2 linked regions of the Candidatus Pseudothioglobus singularis PS1 genome follow. Each later gene encodes a partner of the first gene's protein in a complex. Links are inferred from orthologs where the notes say so. Each region holds a gene or a part of one and is shown in the gene's direction. Other genes may lie near its edges. The genes, in order: tsaD and tsaE.

Evidence for each region.
Region 2: the proteins of tsaD (region 1) and tsaE are in contact, whole or in part, in a crystal structure (PDB 6N9A), measured with the Thermotoga maritima proteins. The link is inferred for Candidatus Pseudothioglobus singularis PS1 from one-to-one orthologs. Residues at the interface, in WP_004082750.1 of Thermotoga maritima: Cys10, Asp11, Arg49, His50, Leu82, Gly84, Gly135, Gly136, Glu154, Thr155, Leu156, Asp157, Asp158, Ser159, Glu162, Asp165, Lys166, Arg169, Leu170, Tyr175, Lys213, Thr214, Leu217, Tyr218, Gln221, Arg222, Asn324; in WP_004082108.1 of Thermotoga maritima: Leu37, Gly38, Lys46, Lys57, Val59, Lys60, Ser61, Thr63, Phe64, Thr65, Leu66, Met67, Val69, Pro71, Tyr82, Arg83, Leu84, Asp86, Asp88, Phe89, Asp93, Ile128, Asp130, Glu131, Arg134.

The regions. Positions count from the first base shown.
Region 1 is NZ_CP006911.1:1,485,228-1,494,255, reverse strand. Bases 6,002-8,965 are described here. They hold tsaD (tRNA (adenosine(37)-N6)-threonylcarbamoyltransferase complex transferase subunit TsaD), read left to right. Parts: upstream 6,002-6,951; coding sequence 6,952-7,980; downstream 7,981-8,965. Other genes in these bases: W908_RS07505 (RnfH family protein), read left to right, coding at 8,799-8,965; hisA (1-(5-phosphoribosyl)-5-[(5-phosphoribosylamino)methylideneamino]imidazole-4-carboxamide isomerase), read left to right, coding at 8,072-8,809; lptB (LPS export ABC transporter ATP-binding protein), read left to right, coding at 6,231-6,962; W908_RS07525 (biotin--[acetyl-CoA-carboxylase] ligase), read left to right, coding at 6,002-6,193. In the rest of the region: purB (adenylosuccinate lyase), read left to right, coding at 1-1,195; rpsP (30S ribosomal protein S16), read left to right, coding at 1,252-1,800; ribosome maturation factor RimM, read left to right, coding at 1,805-2,323; W908_RS07540 (SulP family inorganic anion transporter), read left to right, coding at 2,410-4,257; tRNA pseudouridine(38-40) synthase TruA, read right to left, coding at 4,258-5,001; W908_RS07530 (diacylglycerol kinase), read left to right, coding at 5,097-5,459; more of W908_RS07525, read left to right, coding at 5,438-6,001; more of W908_RS07505, read left to right, coding at 8,966-9,028.
Region 2 is NZ_CP006911.1:1,322,585-1,339,846, forward strand. What follows is about bases 731-3,692. They hold tsaE (tRNA (adenosine(37)-N6)-threonylcarbamoyltransferase complex ATPase subunit type 1 TsaE), read left to right. Parts: upstream 731-1,963; coding sequence 1,964-2,422; downstream 2,423-3,692. Other genes in these bases: W908_RS08900 (uroporphyrinogen-III synthase), read right to left, coding at 731-925; W908_RS06715 (calcium/sodium antiporter), read left to right, coding at 1,023-1,973; W908_RS06725 (N-acetylmuramoyl-L-alanine amidase family protein), read left to right, coding at 2,407-3,528; dsrK (sulfate reduction electron transfer complex DsrMKJOP subunit DsrK), read right to left, coding at 3,533-3,692. Outside these bases: W908_RS06705 (lipase chaperone), read right to left, coding at 1-85; W908_RS06710 (uroporphyrinogen-III synthase), read right to left, coding at 145-690; more of W908_RS08900, read right to left, coding at 599-730; more of dsrK, read right to left, coding at 3,693-5,071; W908_RS06735 (respiratory nitrate reductase subunit gamma), read right to left, coding at 5,077-5,847; W908_RS06740 (TusE/DsrC/DsvC family sulfur relay protein), read right to left, coding at 5,906-6,229; W908_RS06745 (glutamate synthase subunit beta), read right to left, coding at 6,246-7,685; rplS (50S ribosomal protein L19), read left to right, coding at 7,849-8,199; site-specific tyrosine recombinase XerD, read left to right, coding at 8,279-9,160; W908_RS06760 (GNAT family N-acetyltransferase), read right to left, coding at 9,169-9,882; W908_RS06765 (GNAT family N-acetyltransferase), read right to left, coding at 10,004-10,447; W908_RS06770 (aminotransferase class V-fold PLP-dependent enzyme), read right to left, coding at 10,454-11,578; transcription elongation factor GreA, read right to left, coding at 11,675-12,151; carB (carbamoyl-phosphate synthase large subunit), read right to left, coding at 12,156-15,365; carA (glutamine-hydrolyzing carbamoyl-phosphate synthase small subunit), read right to left, coding at 15,397-16,518; sulfur carrier protein ThiS, read left to right, coding at 16,641-16,841; prmA (50S ribosomal protein L11 methyltransferase), read right to left, coding at 16,859-17,262. UniProt on the Escherichia coli protein: Required for the formation of a threonylcarbamoyl group on adenosine at position 37 (t(6)A37) in tRNAs that read codons beginning with adenine.

The DNA.
Region 1 (9,028 bases):
CTTGTTTAGCTCTGAAGCCAACAAAAAATTATTAGCTATTGCCGATAATTTTTCTATAGATGATGCAAGAGCAATAAAAGAAATTGAAAAGACAACCAATCATGATGTTAAAGCGATTGAGTATTTCTTGAAAGAGAAAGTATCTTCAACTCCTGAACTTCATAAAGTGAATGAGTTTATTCATTTTGCATGCACCTCAGAGGATATTAATAATTTATCACATGCGCTTATGCTTGAAAATGGAAGAGAGGTTCTTTTGGCTGAAATGACAGAAACTTTGAATCTAATGACTGGCTTAGCAAGGGAAAATGCTGAAATTCCAATGCTTTCAAGAACGCATGGTCAAACAGCATCTCCCACAACTCTTGGAAAAGAGATGGCAAACTTCTCTTATCGACTGCAGAGACAAATAAAGCAGCTGAAAGATGTTCAAATAATGGGTAAGTTTAATGGGGCAGTTGGAAATTTCAATGCTCATCTCAGTGCGTATCCTGAAGTTGATTGGGAAAAAGTTTCTAAGAGCTTTATTGAGAGTCTCGGAGTGAATTACGCTCCTTATAGTTCACAGATTGAATCACATGATTATATTGCTGAGTATTTTCATGCATTAAATAGATTTAACACCATCTTAATTGACTTTTGCCGTGATGTTTGGGGCTACATTTCATTAGGTTATTTCACTCAAAAAACAGTTAAAGGGGAAATAGGTTCTTCAACTATGCCGCATAAGGTCAACCCCATTGATTTTGAAAATGCTGAGGGCAATCTTGGATTAGCCATTGCCATTGGAGAGCATTTTGCAACAAAACTTCCTATATCAAGATGGCAGCGTGACTTGACAGATTCTACTGTTTTAAGAAATTTAGGCGTTAGTAGTGCACATTGTTTAATTTCGTATGCTTCAATTTGTAAAGGCATAAAAAAACTTGAAGTAAATGAAGAAAAACTGATCGAAGATCTGAATAATTCATGGGAAGTTCTCGCTGAACCAATTCAAACTGTAATGCGCAGGTATGGCGTGTCAAATCCCTATGAGAAACTTAAGGCTCTGACAAGGGGAAAGAAAATTGACGCCAAAATTCTAAGTGATTTTATTGCCTCTTTGGACATCCCCTCAGAGGCAAAAAAAGAACTGAACAAGTTAACGCCAATGAACTATATTGGGGATGCGATTAAATTAGCACGCAACATCTAAAACTGATATAATTTCTCGCCTTAATAATTTAACAATCTAAAAGGAGCAAAAAACCCATGGTTAAGATAAGACTAGCCCGAGGTGGAGCCAAGAAAAACCCTTTTTATTCGATTGTAGCGACAGACTCTAGAAAGAGAAGAGATAGTGGTTACATTGAGCGTATTGGATATTTTAATCCTGTCGCTCGCGGACAAGAAGTCAGGCTTCAACTCGAAGAAGACAGACTGTCACATTGGATTTCTCAAGGCGCGCAGATTTCGGATCGCGTTAAGCAGCTTGTAAAAGAGTACAGAGATCCCTCTATTCGTGAAAAGCAATTAGCTAAACAATCAGCAAAGGCAGATGATAAAGCTAAAAAGATTGCAGCAGAAGAAAAAGCAAAAGCTGATCTAGAGGCTAAAGAGGCAGCAGCAGAAGCCGCAGCAGCAGAAGAAGCCGCAGCAGCAGAAGCCGCAGCAGAAGCTCCAGTAGAAGAAGCAGCAGCAGAAGCTCCAGTAGAAGAAGCCGCAGAAGAAGCTCCAGCAGCAGAAGCTCCAGCAGCAGAAGCTCCAGCAGAAGAAGCCGCAGCAGAAGAAAAGCCAGCTGAAGAATCTGAAGTAAAATAATTTGGTGTCATCTGCACCTCACTCAAACGAAAAAAAGCTATTAGTCGGAAAGATTAATGGCTTTTTTGGTTTACAGGGCTGGGTAAAAGTTTTTTCATACACCAAGCCCAGAGTTAATATCCTAAACTACTCACCTTGGTCAATTGATGTTGATGGGGAGCTTCAAAAAATCGAAATAAAGAATGGACGAGAACAGTCAAAAACAATTGTCGCACATATAAGTGGAATTGATACCCGTGAAGATTCTCAAAAACTGATTGGTAAAGATATATATATCGACAAAGAACAGCTTCCAGAATTGAATGAGGATCAATACTATTGGCATGAGCTGATAGGGTTTACGGTTTTAAATCATAATAAAGAAAACCTTGGATTAGTTGATTATTTTGTTGAAACTGGCGCAAATAATGTCATAGTTGTAAAAGGTATAAAAGAACATTGGATCCCATACATTGAGCCGTACCTTGTTTCAGTCGATTCAAAAAAGAAAGAGATTTTTGTTGACTGGGATAAAGATTTTTAATTACTAGTAAAAAAATTCTGTGTTTGCCTTCGCTAGTGAGGTAGACTTATTGCTGAATTAAATACAAAATTTCAGAAACATATTTCATGAATTGGATAACAAGACTATTTCCGTTTTTGTTATGGATTAAAGATTTAAGTAACCCTAAGAACTTAAAAGCGGATATTTTGGCGGGCACAACAGTTGCATTCGTTATAATTCCTCAGTCAATGGCCTATGCACAGCTTGCAGGTTTGGGTCCGCAATATGGTCTTTATGCCTCATTCTTGCCAGTTTTAATTGGTGCATTGATGGGCTCATCAAGACAACTTTCTACTGGACCTGTTGCCGTTGTTTCCTTGTTAACTGCTGCAGCACTTGGTGAAATCGTGACTGATCCTTCGAGTTACGCAGTGTACGCAGCACTTCTAGCATTAATTGTTGGCGTATTTCAGTTTTCACTGGGAATTCTCAGGTTAGGTTTTGTAATTAACTTCCTCTCGCATCCTGTGGTTACAGGCTTTACGAATGCTGCAGCAATCATTATTGGTGCTTCTCAACTTCCAAAGGTTTTTGGTATTAGGGTCATTAGTTCAAATGATACTGACTGGGTAAGTGCCTGCCAACCATTGACGATCATTGAAAGAATTGAGTCAATAGATGTTAATGGATTGCACGCAATTTGTAATGCAGATCAGAGCTACCAGACGATAGCAAGACTTCTAGAAGCGGCAGTTTTTCATACCCATCTACCTACCTTGGCAATGGCTATTTCTGGCGTATTAGGTATTATACTTTTTCAGCGTTTTTTCCCAAGATTGCCAGCTATTTTGTTAGTAGCTGTTCTTTCAACAGTAGCGTCATTCTTGATGGACTTCCAGGCTATGGGCGGAGCAATCGTTAGCTCAATCAATATTGATGGACTGTTTAGCTTTAAGGTGCCAAGATTTGATTTCAACGCGGTTGGAACTTTGTTTATCTATGCAATTACAATTTCATTAATTGGATTTATGGAGGCGATTTCTGTTGCTAAATCAATGGCTGCAACCACGAAACAGCGATTAGACGTTAACCAGGAATTAATTGGTCAGGGTTTATCAAACGTGACCTCAAGTTTTTTTCAAGGTTACTCGGTTTCAGGATCTTTTTCGCGATCAGCAGTCAATTTGACAGCAGGAGCAGTGACTGGATTTTCATCTGTCGTGACTGCTGTTATCGTAGGTTTAACCATCGTTTGGCTAACCCCTTTGCTATACCATCTTCCTCAGGCCACTCTTGCTGCAATTATTTTAATGGCTGTTGTCAACCTGGTTCACTTCTCACCACTCAGGCACGCATGGAAAGTAGAGAAGCATGACGGTTTGGTTGGTTTGTTGACTTTTGTGATGACGCTAACTTTTGCGCCTCATCTTGAGAACGGAATCGCATTTGGAATCATTCTGTCATTAGGTTTGTTTCTTTACAGAACGATGGAGCCAAACTTTACCGAGTTATCAGTCGAACATGGGTCAATTATTGCGTCAAGATTCGCTGATGAATCTGTTGAAGCAAGTCAATCCGTTAAGGTTGCTAAGTGGAGCGGCTCACTTTACTTTGCAAATGCTGCTTATTTTGAAACAAAGTTACTTGAGTTAATTGCTAAAAATAATGACGAACTCCAGTATGTCATTGTTGATGTGGCATCGATTGTTCAAGTGGATGCAAGTGGTGAACAAGTATTATCAAACCTGGTAGAGAGTTGTTCAAGCTCTGGAGTTGAGATACTTTTTGCAAGAACAGAAAGATTAGAAGCAGAATTATTCCGATCAGGGTTTAAAAAACGTTATGGTGAAAATCGTTTTTTTGATTTAAGAGCGGATGCCCTTAAATATGTTTGGCAGGAGTTAGAAAACATTGAAAAAGAAAAAGATGAAGCGCAGGTAGAAGATATTGACGAGACCAGCGAATCAAATTAATTAAATCTCTTCATAGAATGCTTTGATAAAATAAAGGCCTTGTGGCTCTGCAGTTGGCCCCGCCTCTCTTCGATCTTTACTTGCCAATACAGATGTCATCCACTCAATATTCTTCTCACCCCTTCCAATTTTTAAAAGGGTTCCAACAATATTTCGAACCATATGATGAAGGAAGGCATTCGCCTTAATGCTGATGATCATCTCGTCTGTAGATGATTCAATTTGAATATATTCAATCGTTTTAATTGGTGATTTTGCCTGACACAGGCTTCCTCTAAAACAAGAAAAGTCATGCTCTCCAACCAGTAAATCTGCAGCTGTTTGCATCTTAGTTATATCTAGAGATCTTGGCTCCCACAAATAATAATCCCCTTTAAGTGATGATCTAACAGGATTATGATGGATCTTGTATTCATAGGATCTTGCAAAAGCACTAAACCTTGCATGAAAGTCATCACTCACCTCCTTAACCCATTTAAAGTTGACATCACTTGGAAGGTTAACATTCCCACCAAAAAGCCACGCGCGTTCTGTTCTAATTACTGACGTTTCAAAATGAATGACTTGTTCCATGGCATGAACTCCTGCGTCTGTTCTTCCACTACAAAATACACGCACAGGGTGGTTTGCTACTTTTGATAAAGATGCTTCAACAGAGCTCTGTACAGTTCGAAGGCCAGATTTTTGAACTTGCCAGCCATGAAAATTCTTACCAAAATATTCAACGCCTAATGCAATTTTCATAATCAACCACTAAATTTTTTTATTGTAAAATCAATCTTAATATTTTAACAAATTATTGTGACTCGCCTGTCGAGTCTAATTTGGATGCTAATTATATGACAGAAAATCAAAAACCGACTGGTATAAAAAAACTTTGGTCTGCTTCTATCTATTCAGCTCAGGGTTTAAAGGCATGTTATCAATCAGAATACGCGTTTAGGCTTGAAGTATGGTTAGCCGTTTTTTTGGTTCCAATTGGTTACTGGCTTGGTGAATCCTCAATCGAAAAAGTACTTCTTATTTTTCCTATATTTTTAGTTTTAATTGTTGAAATGTTAAACTCTGCTATTGAAGCAGTTGTTGATAGAGTTAGCCTTGAACACCATGAGCTGTCAGGTTTTGCTAAAGATGTAGCGTCAGCAGCAGTTCTAATCTCACTAATTATTTTCTTGTTCACATGGATCATTATTCTTCTTTAAGGAAGTTAATAGAAGATGATATTGATTGTCATTTTTTTGATTCAATAGAGAGCACAAGTTCTTACCTGACAAAGGTTCCCTATTCAAAAAGAACACAGCTTTGTGTAACTAGAGAACAAACTATGGGGAAAGGTCAACATGGAAGAGGCTGGGCATCCCAAAAAGATGGCAGTATTCTCTTCTCACTTCGCAAATGTTTTAATATTGATACAAATCTAAATGGACTCAGTTTAGTGATTGGAATGGCCATTATTAAATCCATAGAGGAGGAATGCCAACTTGAAGGTTTAAAAATTAAGTGGCCTAATGATGTTTATTATGGAATTAACAAGTTAGCAGGCATTTTGATGGAAAATAATATTCATAAAGAGGCACAGTATGTAGTTATTGGAGTTGGAGTTAATTATCAGTTGGATCAAAAAATTAATATTGATATCCCATGGACTGATTTGGCACAAATTTTAAAAAAATTACCTAGTTTTGACACATTAACTGCTGCATTCATTAAAAATATATTAGCCATGACCAAAGATTTTGAAAGCAAGGGGCTCTCTACTCTGCTATCAGAGTGGAACGATTATGATATGCTCAAAGGGGTCAAAATTAGATCAAAAGATTCAAAAGAAATTTTTGAAGGTGAAGTGGATGGAATTACTGAGCATGGGGCGCTTAGGATTTCAACAACAGAAGGCGTAAAAGAGGTTTATAGCTCTATCCATATTGAGTACATTTAGGGTAAGATAGTTTCTATCATATAGCCGCTTGATTGGAATGGTAAATCACCAGTTAGAAGTTAAAAATCTTTATAAAAAATATGCACGTCGTGAGGTTGTTAATGATGTTTCATTTTCTGTTAAAGGTGGTGAAATTGTTGGTTTGCTGGGTCCAAATGGTGCTGGTAAGACAACGTGCTTCTATATAACTTGTGGCCTTGTAAGGTCGAGCAGGGGTGAAGTAACTCTGGACAATAAGAGCATCGGCCATATGCCAATGCATAAGCGTGCAAAGCTGGGTCTTGGATACCTTCCTCAGGAGCCATCTATTTTCCGTAAGCTAAGCGTCGAAGACAATATTATGGCAGTCTTAGAAATGAACAAATCGGTTGCAGAAAAAGATAGGCCTGCAAGACTCGAAGAACTTTTATCCGAATTTAAGGTTGAGCATGTTCGCCATATAAAGGGCATTACCTTATCTGGTGGAGAGCGAAGAAGGGTTGAAATTGCTAGAGCTTTAGCGATGGATCCAAAATTCATTTTATTAGATGAACCATTTGCCGGCATTGATCCAATCTCAGTTGGTGATATTCAAGAAATAATTTATCAACTTAGAGATAAAGGAATTGGGATATTAATTACTGATCACAACTATAGGGAAATGCTTGATACGTGTAATCATTCTTATGTCTTAAGTGCAGGAAAAATCATAGCTCAGGGCGGCAAAGATGCAATTTTGGCTAATGAAGAAGTTAAAAAAGTTTACTTAGGTGAGAGCGTTGGTGGTTAGTAATAATCTTATTACTTTGGGGATTGAATCCTCTTGTGATGAAACAGGAATCGGGATTTATACTAGTGAGGGCGGCCTAATTTCACATAAGTTATTTTCCCAAGTGAGTCTTCATGCAGAATATGGTGGTGTAGTTCCAGAACTAGCTTCTAGAGACCATATTCAAAGAGCCATACCCTTGATTAAAGAGGCTCTTAATGAGAGTGGAATTAAATTAAATGAACTAACTGGCATTGCATATACTGCTGGACCAGGCTTATCGGGAGCACTTTTAGTTGGTGGTTCAATTGCTCAGAGTTTAGCATGGGGTCTAAGTATCCCTGCATTAGGTGTTCATCATATGGAAGGACATCTTTTAGCACCACTTTTAGAGGTTGAAAGGCCTGAATTTCCTTTTGTAGCACTTTTAGTTTCTGGAGGCCATACATTGCTTGTCGATGTTCCTAGAATTGGTGAATATAAAATTCTAGGAGAGTCACTGGATGATGCAGTTGGTGAGGGGTTTGATAAAACTGCAAAAATACTTGGTTTGGGTTATCCAGGTGGTCCTGCTCTGGCAAATCTGGCTAAACAAGGTGACAAGAATCGATTCACTTTTCCAAGACCCATGACAGATAGACCCGGACTTGATTTTAGTTTTAGTGGTTTGAAGACATACGCAAGAAACACATTCATTGACTTCCCTGAAGAGAAAGCTAATATTGCTAAAGCATTTGAAGTTGCAGCCACTGAAACATTAACAATAAAATGCAATAGAGCGCTTAAACAAACTGGATATAAAACACTTGTGGTGGCTGGTGGAGTTAGCGCTAATTTGTCCCTGCGTGAATCTTTGAATGAGATGACAACAAAAAATAATGCAAGTGTTTTTTATCCTGCGCTAGATTTTTGTACGGATAACGGTGCGATGATTGCTTTAGCTGGCCACTATAGATTCCTCGCAGGCCAAAGTAATCAAAATTATGAAATAACCATTAAGCCTCGATGGAGTCTTGAAGAGCTTCTACCGGTGGATTAATTATTCGATTTTCGTTATGGAGCCTCTGTTTCCAGAGCATAGAGTATAATTTAACTCACAAATAAAACTTCTTAGCCAAATAAATATCCTTATGATTATTATTCCTGCGATCGACTTAAAAGATGGTCAATGTGTCCGCCTCCGTAAAGGGAACATGGAGGATACAACTGTTTTTTCAAATAACCCTACTGAAATGGCTTCCAAATGGGTTGCAGAGGGAGCAAGAAGACTTCATTTGGTTGACCTCAATGGCGCCTTTGAGGGTAAATCTATAAATGCAGACTGTGTCAATGAGATTACTAGGTCTTTCCCAAATCTTCCAGTACAAATTGGCGGAGGTATTCGTAATTTACAGACTGCAAATGCATATATTGAAGCAGGGATAAGCTATCTCATCATTGGAACTATGGCAGTAACCAATCCTGATTTTGTGGAAAAACTTTGTGATGAGTTTCCTAATAAAATTATTGTGGGCCTTGATGCCAATAATGGTCTTGTTGCTACAGATGGTTGGGCAAAACAAACAGATATAGATGTTGTAGAACTATCAAAAAAATATGAACAGTATGGAGTTAATTCTATTGTTTATACTGACATTGCAAGGGATGGGATGATGCAAGGTGTCAATGTTGAAGCTACTGCAAATCTTGCTAAAAAAACATCGATTCCAATCATTGCATCTGGCGGGATAACTAATCTGGATGATATAGCGGCACTTTTGAAAAATGCACATCATGGGATAATGGGTGCTATAACTGGAAGGGCTATATATGAGGGGCAGCTAGACTTCAATGATGCCCAAACAATGAGTGATATTTATGATAGTTGAGGTGGCTTATGCCATAGCTAACAAGCAAAGCCTTATTAGTATTGAGGTAGACAATGGTACAACACTTAAAGAGGCAGTTTTGGCATCAGGTATTCTTGATACTTATAAGGAAATTGATTTATATAAAGACAGAGTAGGTATTTTTTCAAAATTCGCAACCTTAGAGACAATACTGAGAGAGAAAGACAGAGTTGAGATTTATAGACCGCTCATTGCTGA
Region 2 (17,262 bases), 160 kb from region 1 along the record:
GAGAGCCGCGGGTTGTCGGTTGTTGGACGGTGAAGCCACTAACCCCTAGCATACGCGCCACCCATGAAATTCCAAATCTTATCACCTGAACTCCTGATATAGTTTCACATATGTTACCCAAACAATTTATATTTGTGCATTTTTTTATAACTTTTTATTAAATAAAATGCCAACAAAATCTTCATCAGAGGGATTTTGCGTAACTTCAATTTTTTTAAACCCTAAATTTTTTGCTGTGGATTTAATTCGTTCACTAAAAACAATCATTCTTCTTGATTTTAAAATCTCCAAATAGGTTGAAGAGGCACTCGAAACTAACTGAATGATATTGACTAGACTCTCATTACTTGTTGCCATAGATGCTCCATCGGGGTGATTTACAAATGACATTAAAGACTCCTTATGAATTTTGCTCAGCTTGCATGGAATTCTCTCGTAAACTTCTAGATAATCTACTTGATTAGATGCACTCAAATATTTTTTTAAAGTTTCTGAACCGCCCTTTCCTCTAACAATTAATATTTTTCTATTCGCTAGCTCTGCACATTCTTTGATATTTAAAAGTTCTTGACTTGAGGCATTCTCTTTTGGAAAACAGTCAACTGCAATATTTTTCTTTAATAATTGATTTGCCGTTGCTGGCCCATGGCCCAACGGCAAAAACTTTAGAAGAATCACTGAATAATTCATTAAAGTGCTCTTCTGCATAACTAACTGCATTGACACTTATAAAAATAATAATATCGTATTTTTCAACAGGAGCTGCAGTCTGAATTTTGATGATCTCAAAAGCAGGAAACAAAGCATAATCAATATTTCTGTTATTTAGAAGTAACTCTAAGTTTTTAGTTTGAGAAATGGGTCTTGTAATGAGGATCATCCATTTATTATAGATATTTGACTTTGGAAATCTAGTATTTATCAATATCGATCTGCATTATTAGATCATTAATACGAACGTGTTTATTAAAATCAAACTTCGATGACTCTATAATAAACGTTAAATTATTTTTAACATTACTATGCTTATCTCAGTCCTATCTCTTTTAATTGGTTTCACCTTACTTGTTTGGAGTGCTGATGCATTTACAGATAATGGCGCTAAAATAGCCAGAATATTTAACATTTCACCACTAATTATTGGCTTATTGATCTTTGGTTTTGGTACATCAGCACCAGAGATGTTAGTCTCTGGACTTGCTGCTTATGATGGTCATCCTGAATTAAGTATTGGAAATGCATTTGGCTCAAACATTTTTAATATTGGCTTAGTACTTGCAGTTGCTGCAATTATCCATCCAGTAATTGTAGAAAAAAATGTCTTAAAAAAAGAATGGCTCTTTCTATTTTTATCCACTTTAGTTATTGGGTTCCTACTAATAGATGGCTTTTTAAGTTTTATCGATGGCTCCATTCTACTAACACTACTTCTCCTATTCTTATATTATGTTTTTAACGAGTCAAAAAAAGATAACAACCTTGAAAATGAAGTCTCTGAAGACACAAACAAGGACCAATCCAAAGGGAAAACTTGGCTTCTCCTAATCATATCCTTAGTAATATTAGTATCCAGCGCCAGGCTTGTTGTTTGGGGCGGTACAAATCTTGCATTAGCTTTTGGAGTAAGCGACTTAATTATTGGATTAACAGTGGTTGCATTGGGAACAAGCTTGCCAGAACTAGCAGTTGCCATTAGCAGTGCTTTAAAAAAACAACATCAAATGATTATTGGCAATATTATTGGCTCCAATTTATGGCTCCAATTTATTTATTCATTAGGTGTTTTAGCCATTCCAGGCTTAATCCTTCCTTTTCAGATTCCTTCAGAAGTAATGAGTAGAGACTATATTTATATGCTTATCTTTACTTTGTTGATTCTTATTTTCTCTTTAAAGTTAAGAATAAGCCGGTTTGGAGGTTTAATTTTACTGACGATTCTGGCCAGTTATCTATACCAATTAGTTTGGATTTAATATTAAAAAATCTCGATGATACAAAAGCACTTGGTGAAAAACTTGCAGAGTGTTGCTCAAATCTTGAATATCCTTGTGTCATATATTTGATTGGTGATCTTGGTGTTGGAAAAACGACTTTAGCTCAAAACTTTATTAAGTACTTTGGGTTCATCAAAGTAAAAAGCCCAACTTACACCCTTGTTGAGAGTTATCAAAATGAAAATGTTGATATTCATCACTTTGATTGCTATCGATTGACAGACCCAGAGGAATTAGAATATATCGGAATACGTGAATATCTCAAGCCTAGATGCCTTCAGCTTATTGAATGGCCAGAGCTAGGAAAGGGTGCACTAGCAAAATCAGATATTTCAATTGAATTAAGTGGCAATGGAGATATAAGAAATGCCAAAATAACATTTCAAACTGATTTAGGTCAATCTATAAAAGAATGCGCTATTGGATAAGTTTATTTTTTATTGTTTATTCTGCTTTCTCGCTTGCAGATGATAAAACGACTCTTTATGATTTTAGATACTGGTCTGCTCCAGACCATACTCGAATCGTTATTGATAAAGAAGAGGATACACTTTTTAATATCAAAAGTTTTGATGATTACCTCATTATAAGCTTTGATGATGCTGAGGTTTTATCTGAAACTTTTTCAAATCTTTTCTTTAAAGACTCTCGTATAAAAAAAGTTAGAATCAAACGCGATAAAGAAACTATTAAATTAATTGTTCATATTAATAATAAATTTAGCACTAAGCACTTCACTTTAAAGCCAAATGCAAAATACAAGTACCATCGATTGGTAGTAGATGTTATCGATTCAGAGCTCAAAATAACAAAAAAAATTACAAAGCCTGAAGTAGTTACGCCTATACAAAATCAAAAAATTATCCTTGTCGATGCGGGTCATGGTGGTGAAGATTCGGGCGCAATTGGAAAAAACCGATCTAAAGAGAAAGATGTCAACCTGGCTATTGCTAAAAAATTAGTGGCAATCATTAATAAAAATAAGAATTTGAAGGCAGTATTAACTAGAAGTGGTGATTATTATGTTCCACTAACAAAAAGAATTACAATCGCTCAAAAAGAAAAAGCAACAATGTTTATTTCTATTCATGCGGATGCTGTCGAAAGTCCTGTTGCGAAAGGTGCCTCTGTTTATATATTAAGTGAGAAAGGGAATAATAGTAAATTGGCAAAACAGTTGGAAACATCTCAAAACGTAGTTGATCAATTTGGAGGAGTCGAATCAGTTATTGATAGTGACCAGTTTCTCAAAAATATTTTGAAAGATTTTTCAAGAAAGGATCGTGACATGCAATCATTTAATCTTGCAAACGAGATAATAAAACAACTTGAAAAAATTGGACCAATTCATAAAAAAGTTCCTCAGAAAGCTAACTTTGTTGTACTCAAGTCTCCCTCAATTCCCTCGGTATTAGTCGAAACTGCCTTTATATCGAATCCAACTCAGGAAAAGAGACTCACCAACAGCAAGCAACAAACTAAAATTGCACAGTCAATCTATCAAGGCATTTTGAAATATTACAGTACCTTATAGAAATCTATGCTTCAGTATCTGAGCTTTTATTTAACACAATAGCCTCACTAACGAGCTGATGAACACTCACAATCATGTATGGGTCAAAATCATAATTAGGGAGAACTTTAGAAAACTGTGATTTACAGATAGCGCAAATCGCAGCCAGGGTGTTTACTCCTTTTTCTTGCTCAGTCTGCTTTAGAGCATGCATTCTTGGCTTGGCCCCCTTTATCCTCAAATCCATAAGGTCATCTGTTAAAAGCCCCCCGCCGCCGCCACAACAAAAAGTGGAGGATTTGATAGTATTCTTTGGCATCTCTACAAAATTATTGCAGGCCGCCTTAATGACTTCTCTGGGCAAGATAAATTGCCCATTTTTAATATCCCCCATATTGCTACCTCGAGCAACATTACAGGAGTCATGAAAGGTAACTATTCGATGATCATTTCTAGATTTCTCAAAGGATAGTTTGTTTTTTTGAATTAAGTCATATGTAAATTCAATCATATGTTGTGGCTGCGGGTAATTACTATCAAGTTGCTTTTGAAGTCTTGATGAATATTCCCCCCCCCCCCCCTCACCAATACCTGTAAGGGTATTCCAAAAACTATAAGCAACACGCCAGGCATGTCCACACTCTCCAACTATAACTCGCTTTATATTTAAATCAATAGCAGCTTTACGAATCCTTAAAGCACCTTGCCTCATTACGTCATAATTTCCTATAAACATACCAAAGTTTGCCGCCTCAGAAGCGTAAGAGCTTAATGTCCAACTCACGCCACTCTCGTGAAACACTTTGGCATAGCCAATAAGTCCATCAATGTGAGGTTCAGCAAAAAAATCCGCTGAAGGAGTTACCATTAAAACTTCAGAGTCTTTAATATCTAAGGGAAGTTTAACATTCACTCCAGTCTCATCTTTGATCTCATCTTCAAGGTCTTCAAGTGTATCTCTCAATGCAGGCTCAGGCATTCCTAAATTGTTTCCAATTTTATTAATCTTTCCTAAAATTTGATTAGGGTATTTTTGACCAACTCCAATGACATTCATCACTTCACGAGCAGCCATAGAAATTTCAGCTGTATCTATTCCTAAGGGACAGTAAACAGCACATCTTCGGCACTGTGAACATTGATGAAAATAGTTGTACCAATCATCAAGCATATTTTCATCAAAATCTTTAGCGCCAACTAATTTTGGAAAATACTTGCCTGCAAAAGTAAAGTGTCTTCTGTAAACGCTTCGAAAAAGATCTTGCCTTGCAACAGGCATATTTTTTGGATCTGCAGTCCCTAGATAATAATGACATTTGTCTGTGCAAGCTCCACACTTTACACAGGCGTCTAAGAAAACTTGGACTGAACGGTATTTAGACTTGGTTTCAGCGATTTTATCAATAGCTACTTGTTGCCAGTTATCCACTTTTTCTCCAGGAAAACCTAGGCTCTGTTGAATATCCTTACTCGCCTTAAATGGCCCATTACCCACCATTGCATCTTTCTTAATTGCTGGCACTTCAATGTATGTGGGAAGCTTTATTTGATTATCGTTAGTCAAAATTATTATGTCTTATCATTATTATTTTCGATATCTATTTTTGAACTTTGTTCCTTTTTTAATGCCCAATCAGATATATGTCTTTTTTTACGTGCATTATCCACTTGATTGAATGTAGGTGAAAAAAATATTCCTGGACCATGAAGGAGTTTAGAAATAGGGAAAATTGCAATGAGGCAAAAGACAGGGAATATATGGGCCATAAAAATCATTTCTTTTGGGAGTTCAGACCAATTAAAAGTAATCAAACCACTTGCAAAATTAGTTACTAATAACATATTTGGATGATTATTACCAAAAGTCATTAACATTCCAGTAGCAGTGATAAAGATCAAAACCAAAAGCATGAGATAGTCGGAAGGAGAAGAAATATATCTGACCCTATCAACAAATAATCTTCGACTTAATAATCCAATCAAGCCAAAAAATAGCAGGTAGGACGAATATTTAAAGACCTCAGTTTTATAGAGCACCAGAGGGACCTCTCCTGGCCAAAAGTAAGGTAAATGACGAAAAAAAAGAAGGACGAGTGCAAAATGAAAACTCCATCCAAAAAGCCAAGTCCACTTGTTTGATTTATAAAGACTTGAAAATAAAAAAATCTCTTTCAAATACCTTAAGATGACTCCAGATTTATTTAATGAGGCTGGTGCGATAGGTATCTTAAGAGGAGCTGGAGTATTCCAATACTGCACTAATTTATAAGAAACACCTACTACAAAGATGAGTGCAGAGAAATAAAAAAAGAACGTAAAAAGAATACTTATCAACGACATATGACTTTACCTCTTATTAAATTGGAGGTCATTTCTTCTTAAAGCCGCCAAGCTTTCCTCAAACGCAGCCAGTTGGTTTTGGTAAGCCAGCGAATCGACAGCCTTGCTTTGCAGGACCATATGGAAAAAGTGAATATAGATAACGTGAATTACCTTTATCATTTCCAAGTTTTTTTGCAATAGCTTTTGTAAGAACTCTAACAGCCGGGGCAAATTCATACTCCTTATAATAATCTTGAAGGAAATTAATGACCTCCCAGTGCTCTGGTGAGAGCTCTATACCATCCTCTTCAGACATAGCATTTGCTATCTCACGCGTCCAGTCAGTTTCATTAAGCAAGTAACCCTCTTCATCTACTTCAGCACCCAATATTTCAGCCATATCTACGATCGAACCTTTACGAATTTAAAAGAAAACTATTGACACTATTTGCTACGCCGCGACCTTCATTAATTGCCCATACAACGAGTGATTGACCTCTTCGACAATCTCCAGCAGAAAAAACGCCTTTTCTTGAAGTATTGAACTCACCATGCTTAGATTGGTAGTTGCCTCTCTCGTCTAGCTCAATATTAGCATCGTCACTCAGATAGTGCTCTGGGGATAGGAATCCCATGGATAAAAGCACCAACTCAGCATCCCAGGTTTTCTCAGTACCATCGATTTCAGTTAATTTTCCATCTACAAAATCAACGTTAATTGTTTTGATTCCCTTAACATCACCATTACTATCTTTTAAAAATGCTTTTGTTAAAAGCTGGTATCGCCTTGGATCATTCCCAAATACTTTATTAGACTCCTCATGACCATAATCCACACGGAAAATCACTGGCCATTCTGGCCATGGATTTGTATCTGAACGATGCTCTGGGGGCTGACTCATTAACTCAAAATTTATAATCGATTTAGCGCCTTGTCTGAGTGACGTGCCAATACAATCTGTTCCAGTATCACCGCCACCAATCACAATAACATTTTTTCCTTTTGCTGAAAGTTGGCTTTCATCAGCAATGCCATTGTCAAGAAGACTTTTAGTATTTGAAGTTAGGTAATCCATTGCTGGATAAATCCCTTTGGCATTTCTGTTTTCAGCTGGAAGATCTCTTGCCTTTGTGGCTCCAGTTGTAAAAACGACCGCATCAAAATTATTTTGCAGCTCATCTGTTGAGATATCTTTACCAACATCAGTGTTAGTCATAAACTCAACACCCTCTTGCATTAATAAATCAACACGTCGATCAACAACATCCTTACCCAATTTCATATTTGGGATACCGTACATCAAAAGACCACCAATACGATCACTTCGTTCATAGACCATAACAGAATGCCCCATTTGATTAAGCTCATCAGCGGCTGCGAGACCAGCAGGTCCAGAACCAACCACAGCAACTTTTTTATCTGTTCTTAATTCAATAAGTTTAGGTTTAATCCAGCCTTCCTCAAAACCTTTGTCAACAATAGCTAACTCAATATTTTTAATTGTAACAGCTGGGTTATTAAGGCCTAGTACACATGAACCCTCGCATGGAGCTGGACACACTCTCCCAGTAAACTCAGGGAAGTTATTAGTTTTTTCAAGACGCTCTAAAGCCTCTTGCCATTCATTGTTGTAAACGAGATCATTCCACTCGGGTATTAAATTATCTATTGGGCAGCCAGTTGAGGACTGACAAAAAGGGACGCCGCAATCCATACACCTTGAGCCTTGCTCTTGGAGTTGATCTAAGTTGTGAGTGCCAGAAAAAATCTCATCATAATCATTGATGCGGATATCCACTTCACGGTATGACTCAACCTGCCTGTCTAACTCTAAAAAACCTGTTGCTTTTCCCATTGATTACTTTTATTTTTATTCAATGAGATTATCTCATATTATGGTTAAAACATTTAAAAAATAAAATCAATAAGATCTATTTAAAAGCTCATTGCTTCTTGTGTAAGAAAGAAAAAATATGTATAATTACCGCTTTTTTCAGAAACCCCAAATAGGTGCAATCGTGAATTTAATTGATCAAATTGAAAGTGAGCAACTTAGATCTGATATCCCTGAGTTTTTTCCAGGTGATACAGTTGTTGTTCAGGTAAAGGTTCGTGAAGGGACTCGCGAAAGATTACAGGCCTTTGAGGGCGTTGTCATCGCAAAGAAAAATAGAGGGTTAAATTCTGCATTTACTGTACGAAAAATTTCACATGGTGAAGGCGTAGAGAGAGTTTTTCAAACACACTCATCAATGATTGATAGTGTTTCAGTCAAGCGAAGTGGTAAAGTTCGTCAAGCAAAACTATATTATTTACGTGGACTTACAGGTAAGGCTGCTAGAATTAAAGAGAAACTCAAAAAGAAATAATTCATTGAATAGATAAATGCCAGTTTTTACTGGCATTTTTTTTGTCCAATCTTTAAATTCTTAAGTAGAATGATTGTTAATGAACAATAATCTCATTGATCAATTTATCGATTATTACTGGCTAACTAGTGGTGCTAGTAAAAATACATTGAGCGCTTATCGCTCTGATCTTAACATTTTTAATAAATGGCTTAATCAAAAACCATTCACCAGTGTTGATAAAAAATTAGTGCATGACTATTTCTCTTATAGGAAAAAATCAAATCTTAGTGCTGCGTCTCGGTCTCGAATTCTAACCTGCCTTCACTCATTTTTTCAGTACTTGTTAAACAATCAAAAAATGTCTAATGATCCAACTGAACAAATGGATTATCCTAAGTTGGAAAAAAAACTACCTATTTTTTTAAACATACAAGAAGTTGAAAAATTAATAGAGGCCCCTAATACAAATTCTATATATGGCCAAAGGGATCGTGCAATGCTTGAACTTCTTTATTCTTGTGGATTAAGAGTTTCAGAGTTAATCAGCTTAAGTTATCATAATTTAAATCTCAAAGAGGAGTTTGTCCGTGTCCATGGAAAAGGAAACAAAGAAAGAATGCTGCCATTAGGAGAGATGGCTATTGATTTTCTTAACCAGTATGAAAGAAATTCAAGAACATTACTTTTGAAAAATGGTCAATGTGATAGCTATTTTTTATCTAATCGGGGTAGCGCGATGTCAAGACAAAATTTCTTTTATATCATCAAAAGCTACGCTGCAACTGCAGGCATCACTAAACCAATATCACCGCACTCTTTAAGACATGCATTTGCAACTCACCTTGTTCAGAAGGGGGCTGATTTACGTTCAGTTCAATTAATGCTCGGTCATAGCGACATTTCAAGCACTCAACTTTACACTCACATTCAGAATGCGCAACTAAAAATGCAGCATCAAAAGCACCATCCTAGAGGGTAGACCACCATTTAGGATAGATCTAAGTTGTCCAGCTTATAGAGTAATGGCTTTGTTAGCGACCTTAAAGATAAATTTGGTTTGCCATTCTCATCAAAATTGCTTTCAGATAAAAATTTAGTAAAACATTTTTCAATACTGTTCCACTCTTTATCAATCATTGCGAACCATGCCGTATCTCTATTCCTCCCTTTGACAATAGCCATCTGCCTGAAGACTCCTTCATATGAGAAACCAAATCTTTGAGCCGCGGCACGAGATCTTAAATTAAGTGCATTACACTTCCATTCATAACGCCTATAACCATTTTCAAATGCCCACTTCATCATTAAGTACATTGCTTCTGTAGCTTCTGTCGTTTTTTGTAACAGCGGAGAGTAATTAATATGTCCAACTTCAATTGACCCAGCATCCTGATTAACTCTCAAATAGCTCGCAACACCTATTGCTTTTTTTAGTTTTTTGCTTACGATAGCAAAAAATACTGGGTCACTACCTTCTTCAAAAGATTCTATCCAGCTTGCATATTCTAATTCACTTTTAAAGGGCCCATACGGCAGATAAGTCCAATTACCCCCCTCAATATCTATTGAGTTGGATAGAAAAAGCTCCTCTGCAAATTGATTGGCAACTAATGGTTTCAAGGTCACCATATTCCCTTCAATTGTTATACCTTTGGGATGAGATGGCTCTGAATAATGATCAATTATTTCACCAAGTTTCATAAATAATCTCTAGGTTTTTATAAAAATAATTGTAAATAAGATTAGTTATTGTCAAAGATTAAATATGGACCCAAAAAGAATACAATTGATGTGCCAACAGGTTAATCTAATAATTGAAAACTTATTGGGTATGCATCTGATAAGTAACAAAATCAATTGTTTCGGAAATTTGATCATACACAGCTCTTGCTCTTTGATTATCGCTGGCAGTTATCCATCTCACATAGGGCCAGCCATTCTTTTGAGCTTGTAACTTTAAGTCTTTAAATAACAATTGAACTGCCCCAGAGCCTCTAAAATCAGGACGAACAAACAGGTCATCCAAGAACCCAACAAATATGCCTCTTAAGGGCGATGGCATTTCTCTAAAATGCATAAAGCCAATCAATTCTCCTTGTTCTGACTTAACACCTATCGCATAAAATTTAATATCAGGGTTAAAGATCCAATCCCAAACTTCATCAAGAATATCACTATTCATTGGCATTTTATAAAAGTTAGCATAACCATGATATAGTTTGCTCCAATACTCTTTATCAGTTCTGATTAAAGACTCAACGTTCATAAGTATTTATAAATTGTTAAAAGCATCTTCGAGCTTTTGAACTGCGGCATCGACATTTTTTAACTTATCAAGTCCAAACAGCCCTAAACGAAAAGTTTGATAATCTTCGCCTTCATCGCACTGAAGCGGAACACCTGCAGCAATTTGAATTCCCATATCTTTGAATTTTGAACCATTATGAATTGCTTGGTCTTTGGTGTAACTAACTACGACCCCAGGGGCATGAAACCCCTCTGCCGCAACACTAATAAAGTGATGTTTATTGAGTAACTCCCTTACCCTATCACCTAGCTCTTGTTGCTTGTCTCGAGCCCTATCAAATCCAAACTCAGCTGTTTCATTTATAGTATCTCGGAAGTGTTTAATGGCATCTGTAGGCATAGTTGCATGATAAGCATGACCCCCATTTTCATAAGTCTGCATAATTTGAAGCCACTTTAGAAGGTCACAAGAAAAACTTGTACTCTGGGTATTGTGTATCTTCTTAGAAGCATTCTTAGAAAGCATTACCATTCCAAATGCCGGGGATGCGCTCCACCCCTTTTGAGGTGCACTAACTAGAACATCAACCCCACATTTTTCCATATCAATCCAAATAGCGCCAGACGCAATACAGTCAAGGACAAACATACCGCCAATTGAATGGACCGCGTCTGAAACTGATTTAATGTAATCATTAGGCAAAATAATTCCAGCTGAAGTTTCAACATGTGGTGCAAAGACCATTGCTGGTTTTTCTGTTTTAATTTTTTCAATGACGAGGTCAACATCTAATGGAGAAAATGGCTCTTGAGGCCCATCAATCTCTCGAGATGCTTTTAAAACAGTTAATTTAGAGGGTATATTTCCCATCTCAAGAATTTGAGACCAGCGATAACTGAACCATCCATTTCGAAGCACAAGGCAATTTTTGTCAGTAGCAAATTGACGCGCTACAGCCTCCATGCCATAAGTTCCACCACCAGGAACTAGGACTACTGACTCAGCGTTGTATACTTTTTTGAGAGAGGATGACACATCATTCATCGCCTTCTGAAAAGAGTTGGACATGTGATTAAGTGATCTATCAGTGTAAACCACTGAGTATTCTAAGAGTCCATCTGGATCAATGTTAGGAAGTAAGCCAGGCATTATAAAATTCCCTAAATTTAAAAAATTACAATTCTACACAGAATTGAAAAATTAAAATAAAAAAAATTAAAAAGCTAGCTTCTAATCAAAGCAGGACTAGATGTACTGGACCTCAAGAATTTCATAAAGAATATCGCCCTTGGGGGCTTTTACGGTTACTTCATCACCCTCCTCATTGCCCATCAAGGCTCTTGCAATTGGAGAATGACATGAAATTTTACCCTGCTCGATATCTGCTTCATCCTCACCCACAATTTGATAGCTAGTTTCTGTATCATCAGAGAGATTCAAAAGGTTGACTGTTGTTCCAAAAACACAGCGACCATCTTGGTTAAGTTGCCTAACATCAATAATTTGTAAGCGAGATAACTTTGATTCAATCTCCTGAATTCTACCTTCAACAAAGCCTTGCTCTTCTTTTGCAGCATGATATTCAGCATTTTCTTTAAGATCCCCATGCTCTCTCGCTGTTGCAATATCACTAACTATTCTAGGGCGCTCCTCATCCTTAAGTCTAAGTAACTCAAACTCTAGAGACTTTGCTCCGTTAATTGTTATTGGTATAGCTTCCATATTATTACTGGTGAATAGATTGTAAAGATCTTACAACCAATTTATCTTGAGTCATCAATCCATCAAGCATTGCAAAGGCTGCGGCAACTGTTGTTGTACACGGAATCTTATGAATTAATGCTTGACAACGAATCACAGTCGCATCTTCAAGACCTTGTGAATCATCAGTTGAATTAATAATCAAGCTAATCTCTTCATTTTTGATCGCATCTACAATATGCGGCGAACCTTCAGACACTTTGTTAACCATTGTACATTCAAGGCCAGCTTGTTTGAGTATTTCTTGGTTTGTTCGAGTTGCAACTATCTCAAAGCCATGGTCGATCAGTCTGTTTCCTAGCTCAACGAGCCTACCTCTATCTAGAGTTCTTAAACTGACAAGCACCTTTCCACTCGTTGGAACTACATCACCCGCAGCGAGGAATGCTTTATCAAAAGCTGCAGGGAAATCCTTGCCAACACCCATCACTTCTCCAGTTGATCTCATCTCAGGTCCTAAAAATGGATCGACTCCTAAGAACTTATTAAATGGAAAAACAGACTCTTTAACTGAATAGTGCTTTGGAATAATTTCAGAGGTAAAGTTTTGTTCTTTAAGTGATGTTCCCGCCATAACTCTTGCGGCAATATTTGCTAAAGGAACTCCTGTTGCTTTGGAAACAAAAGGGACTGTTCTTGAAGCCCTTGGGTTTACCTCAATCACATAAATTTCCTCATCTTGATAGGCAAGCTGTGTATTCATTAACCCAATAACTTTTAGTTCTTTGGCCATCATTTTGACTTGTCGACGCATTTCATCAAGAACAATTGTAGGCAAAGAGTGAGGTGGAAGTGAGCATGCAGAATCACCTGAATGAATTCCAGCCTGTTCGATATGCTCCATAATTCCGCCAATAACAATATCCTTGCCATCACTAATGACATCTATGTCAACCTCAATCGCATGATCTAAAAAGGAATCTAATAGGACAGGTGAATCATTTGAGACCTTTACAGCTGTCTTCATGTACCTTTCAAGACTTTCGTTATCATAGACAATTTCCATCGCACGGCCACCTAAAACATATGAGGGTCTGACCACCAAAGGAAAGCCAATTGAATTTGCAATTTCTACCGCTTCATCTTGTGATCTTGCTGTATCGTTAACTGGTTGCTTTAATTTAAGTTTTTGTATCATTTTTTGGAAGCGTTCTCTATCCTCAGCAAGGTCTATAGAGTCTGGACTTGTACCAATAATGTTGGCACCACTTTTCTCAAGAGCTTCTGCAAGTTTAAGAGGTGTCTGCCCCCCGTAATGAACAATAATGCCCTCTGGCTTTTCAATTTCAATAACCGCTAGAACATCTTCGAGTGTGAGCGGCTCAAAATAAAGCCTATCTGAGACATCATAATCAGTAGAAACAGTTTCTGGATTACAGTTAACCATGATGGTCTCATATCCATCTTTTTGAAGCGCTAAAGATGCGTGAACGCAGCAGTAATCAAACTCAATCCCTTGCCCGATTCTATTTGGCCCACCCCCCAAGATCATAATTTTTTTATTATTGGTTGGGCTTGCTTCGCATTCAGATTGATAGGTAGAATATAAATAAGCAGTCTGCGTATCAAATTCAGCAGCGCAGCTATCAACCCTTTTAAATACCGGCTTAATATTGAATGATAGTCTTTTATTTCTAAATTCTGCTTCTGAGCATTTTAGGATTTCTGAGAGCCTCTTATCTGAAAAACCCTTCTGCTTAAGTTCACGAATTGTTTCAGACTTTATGCTTTTTATATCTTGTCCTTGAATTGAATTTTCTGAAAGGACAAGGTCTTCAACTTGCGCTAGGAACCAAGGATCAATTTTAGAAAGGTCGAATGCATTTCGTACACTCATACCCATCCTAAAGGCGTCAGCTAAATAAAATATTCTCTCAGCACCTGCAGAAAGAAGCTCACTTCTTATTTTTGATTTTGAATCATCGATTGAAATATCTATAATTGGATCCAGACCAGATTTATCAGTTTCAAGACCTCTGAGTGCCTTTTGGAGTGACTCTTGGAATGTAGAACCCATTGCCATTACTTCACCAACAGATTTCATTTGAGTGGTTAGCCGATCATCAGCCTGTGGAAATTTCTCAAATGCGAACCTTGGAATTTTTGTCACAACATAGTCAATAGATGGCTCAAATGACGCAGGTGTCTTTCCACCTGTAATGTCATTATCTAATTCATCAAGCGTATAACCAACTGCCAACTTGGCAGCTACTTTCGCAATTGGAAAGCCAGTCGCTTTAGATGCTAAAGCAGATGATCGAGAAACTCTTGGGTTCATTTCAATGATGGTTAGTCTGCCATTATCAGGATTAACAGCAAACTGAACATTTGAACCACCTGTGTCGACACCAATTTCTCTTAGAACCATCAAAGAAGCATTTCGCATGACTTGGTACTCTTTGTCAGTAAGGGTTTGTGCAGGGGCTACCGTTATTGAGTCTCCTGTATGAACCCCCATTGGATCAAAATTTTCAATAGAACAAATAATGATGCAGTTATCTTTATTATCTCTAACGACCTCCATTTCAAATTCTTTCCAGCCCAAAATAGACTCTTCAATTAATAACTCATTAGTTGGAGATAAATCAAGACCTCGCAGACATATTTCTACAAATTGCTCCTTATTGTAAGCAATTCCACCACCAGAGCCACCCATTGTAAATGAGGGGCGAATTATTGTTGGAAAGCCAACCTGCTCCTGGACTTTTAGTGCATCTTCAAGTGTGTGAGCTATCGCAGCTTTAGGCATATCGAGCCCAATTTTAAGCATGGCTTGGCGAAATAGTTCTCTATCCTCAGCTTTATCAATTGCCTCCTTGTTTGCGCCAATCATCTCAACCTTATGTTTTTCTAAAACGCCGTGTCGATCAAGATCAAGGGCACAGTTAAGTGCAGTTTGGCCACCCATGGTTGGAAGAAGAGCATCTGGTTTTTCTTTTTCAATAATTTTTTCTACAGTTTTCCACTCAATAGGCTCAATATAGGTTGCATCTGCCATTTTTGGATCTGTCATGATAGTTGCAGGATTTGAATTAACCAATATCACCCTGAAGCCCTCTTCTCTTAAAGCTTTGCATGCTTGTGCACCAGAGTAATCAAATTCGCATGCTTGGCCAATGACAATCGGTCCAGCACCAATAATTAAAATACTTTTAATGTCTTGTCTTTTAGGCATTTCTAATAAGAATAATAAGTAGTATTCAATTTCATGTTGACATCAGTCCTATAAATTCATCAAATAAGTAACTGACATCGTGAGGTCCAGGTGATGCTTCAGGATGCCCTTGAAAACTATAGGCAGGCTTATCTTTGATTCTGATGCCCTGAATACTCTTATCAAAAAGAGACCTGTGGCTAATTTCAACATTATCAGGCATATTCTGATCAGAGACTGCAAAACCATGATTTTGAGATGTAATCATAACTCTATGAGAATTAAGGTCTTGCACTGGATGATTTGCACCATGGTGTCCAAACTTCATTTTTTCTGTTTTTGCACCGCAGGCTAATGATAGAAGCTGATGTCCCAAACAGATACCAAACATTGGTATTCCTTTATCTAATAATTTTTTGATATTATTGATAGCGTAATCACATGGCTCAGGATCTCCAGGACCATTAGAGAGAAAAACACCATCAGGATTATTTTCGAGCACCTTTTCTAGAGGCGTTTGAGCGTTGTAAACGGTTAGCTCACAGCCCCGATCAACAAGCATTCTTAGAATATTTTTCTTGACTCCATAATCATAGACTGCCACTTTGAATTTGGACACACTCTTATTAAACGTGGCATTTTCGATATCAAATGAACCCTGATTAAAGCTGTAAGTTTTAGATGTTGAAACCACTCTAGCTAAGTCCATATTTTTGAGACCAGGAAATTCTTTAGCCTTTTGAACTGCTGCGTTTGAATCAATAGAATCATAAGCCATAATACATCCTTTAAGCGCTCCATTAATTCGTAAATGTCTAGTGACAGCCCTAGTATCTATATTAGCAATAGCAACAATATTATTAGTAGAAAGATAGTTATCAAGGCTCATTTCAGAGCGCCAATTACTATAAGCCAAAGGAAGATCTCTTATAATTAAACCAGAAGCATAAATATCTGAAGATTCTTGATCGACAATATTAATTCCAGTATTACCAATGTGAGGATAGGTCAGTGCTACGATTTGCTGACAGTAGGAAGGATCCGTGAGTATCTCTTGGTAGCCTGTCATTGCTGTATTAAAAACAACTTCACCAACAGTTTGGCCAATAGAACCAATTGATTTTCCCCAAAAAACTGTACCATCTTCGAGTGCTAATATGGCAGTTTGAGGCAAAACTGTACTCCTGTTGAGGGATCAAAAACTTGAGAAATTTTACCATGTGTTTGTAGAGAATTTATCTTGAATTTAAGAATCCAATGTTATAATCTACTTAGTATTTACAACTTGATGTTTCTGTGAAAATCTTTGTCAACGGTGAGGAAATTTCTCTCCCTCAAAATTCAAATATAGATGACCTTATTAATCAATTAGGCTTTCGAAATAAGCGAATTGCTGTTGAGATCAATGAATCAATTATCCCTAAATCAAAGCATTCTTCATTTTTTTTAGAGGCCAAAGACCGGATTGAGGTAATTGATGCAGTTGGCGGCGGCTAAAAAATATCATAAAATTCTTAAGAAAATTTTCTAGTTGCTGAAATTCTATACCACTCATCTTTATTGGCAAGCTTAATGCCAGTGAAGTTTTGAGAATAGCAACTGACTACTTCTTTAACCTGATCTTTTATAATTCCAGAAAGAAGGATGGTGCCATTTGATTTTAAAAACTCTGAAAAAAGAGGCTCTAATTCAATAATTGGATTTGCAAGTATATTTGCTATAAGTAAATCACACCGAGATGAATTATCTTGGTCCATTGAATGAATGGTATTAATGACATCATTGCAATGATTTTTATTGGCATTCTCATGACTTGCCATGACAGCCTGAGGGTCATTATCAATAGCTAAAACGCTTTTAGCTTTAAGCTTTGCAGCTGCTATCGCCAGAATTCCAGTTCCACAACCAAAATCAATGA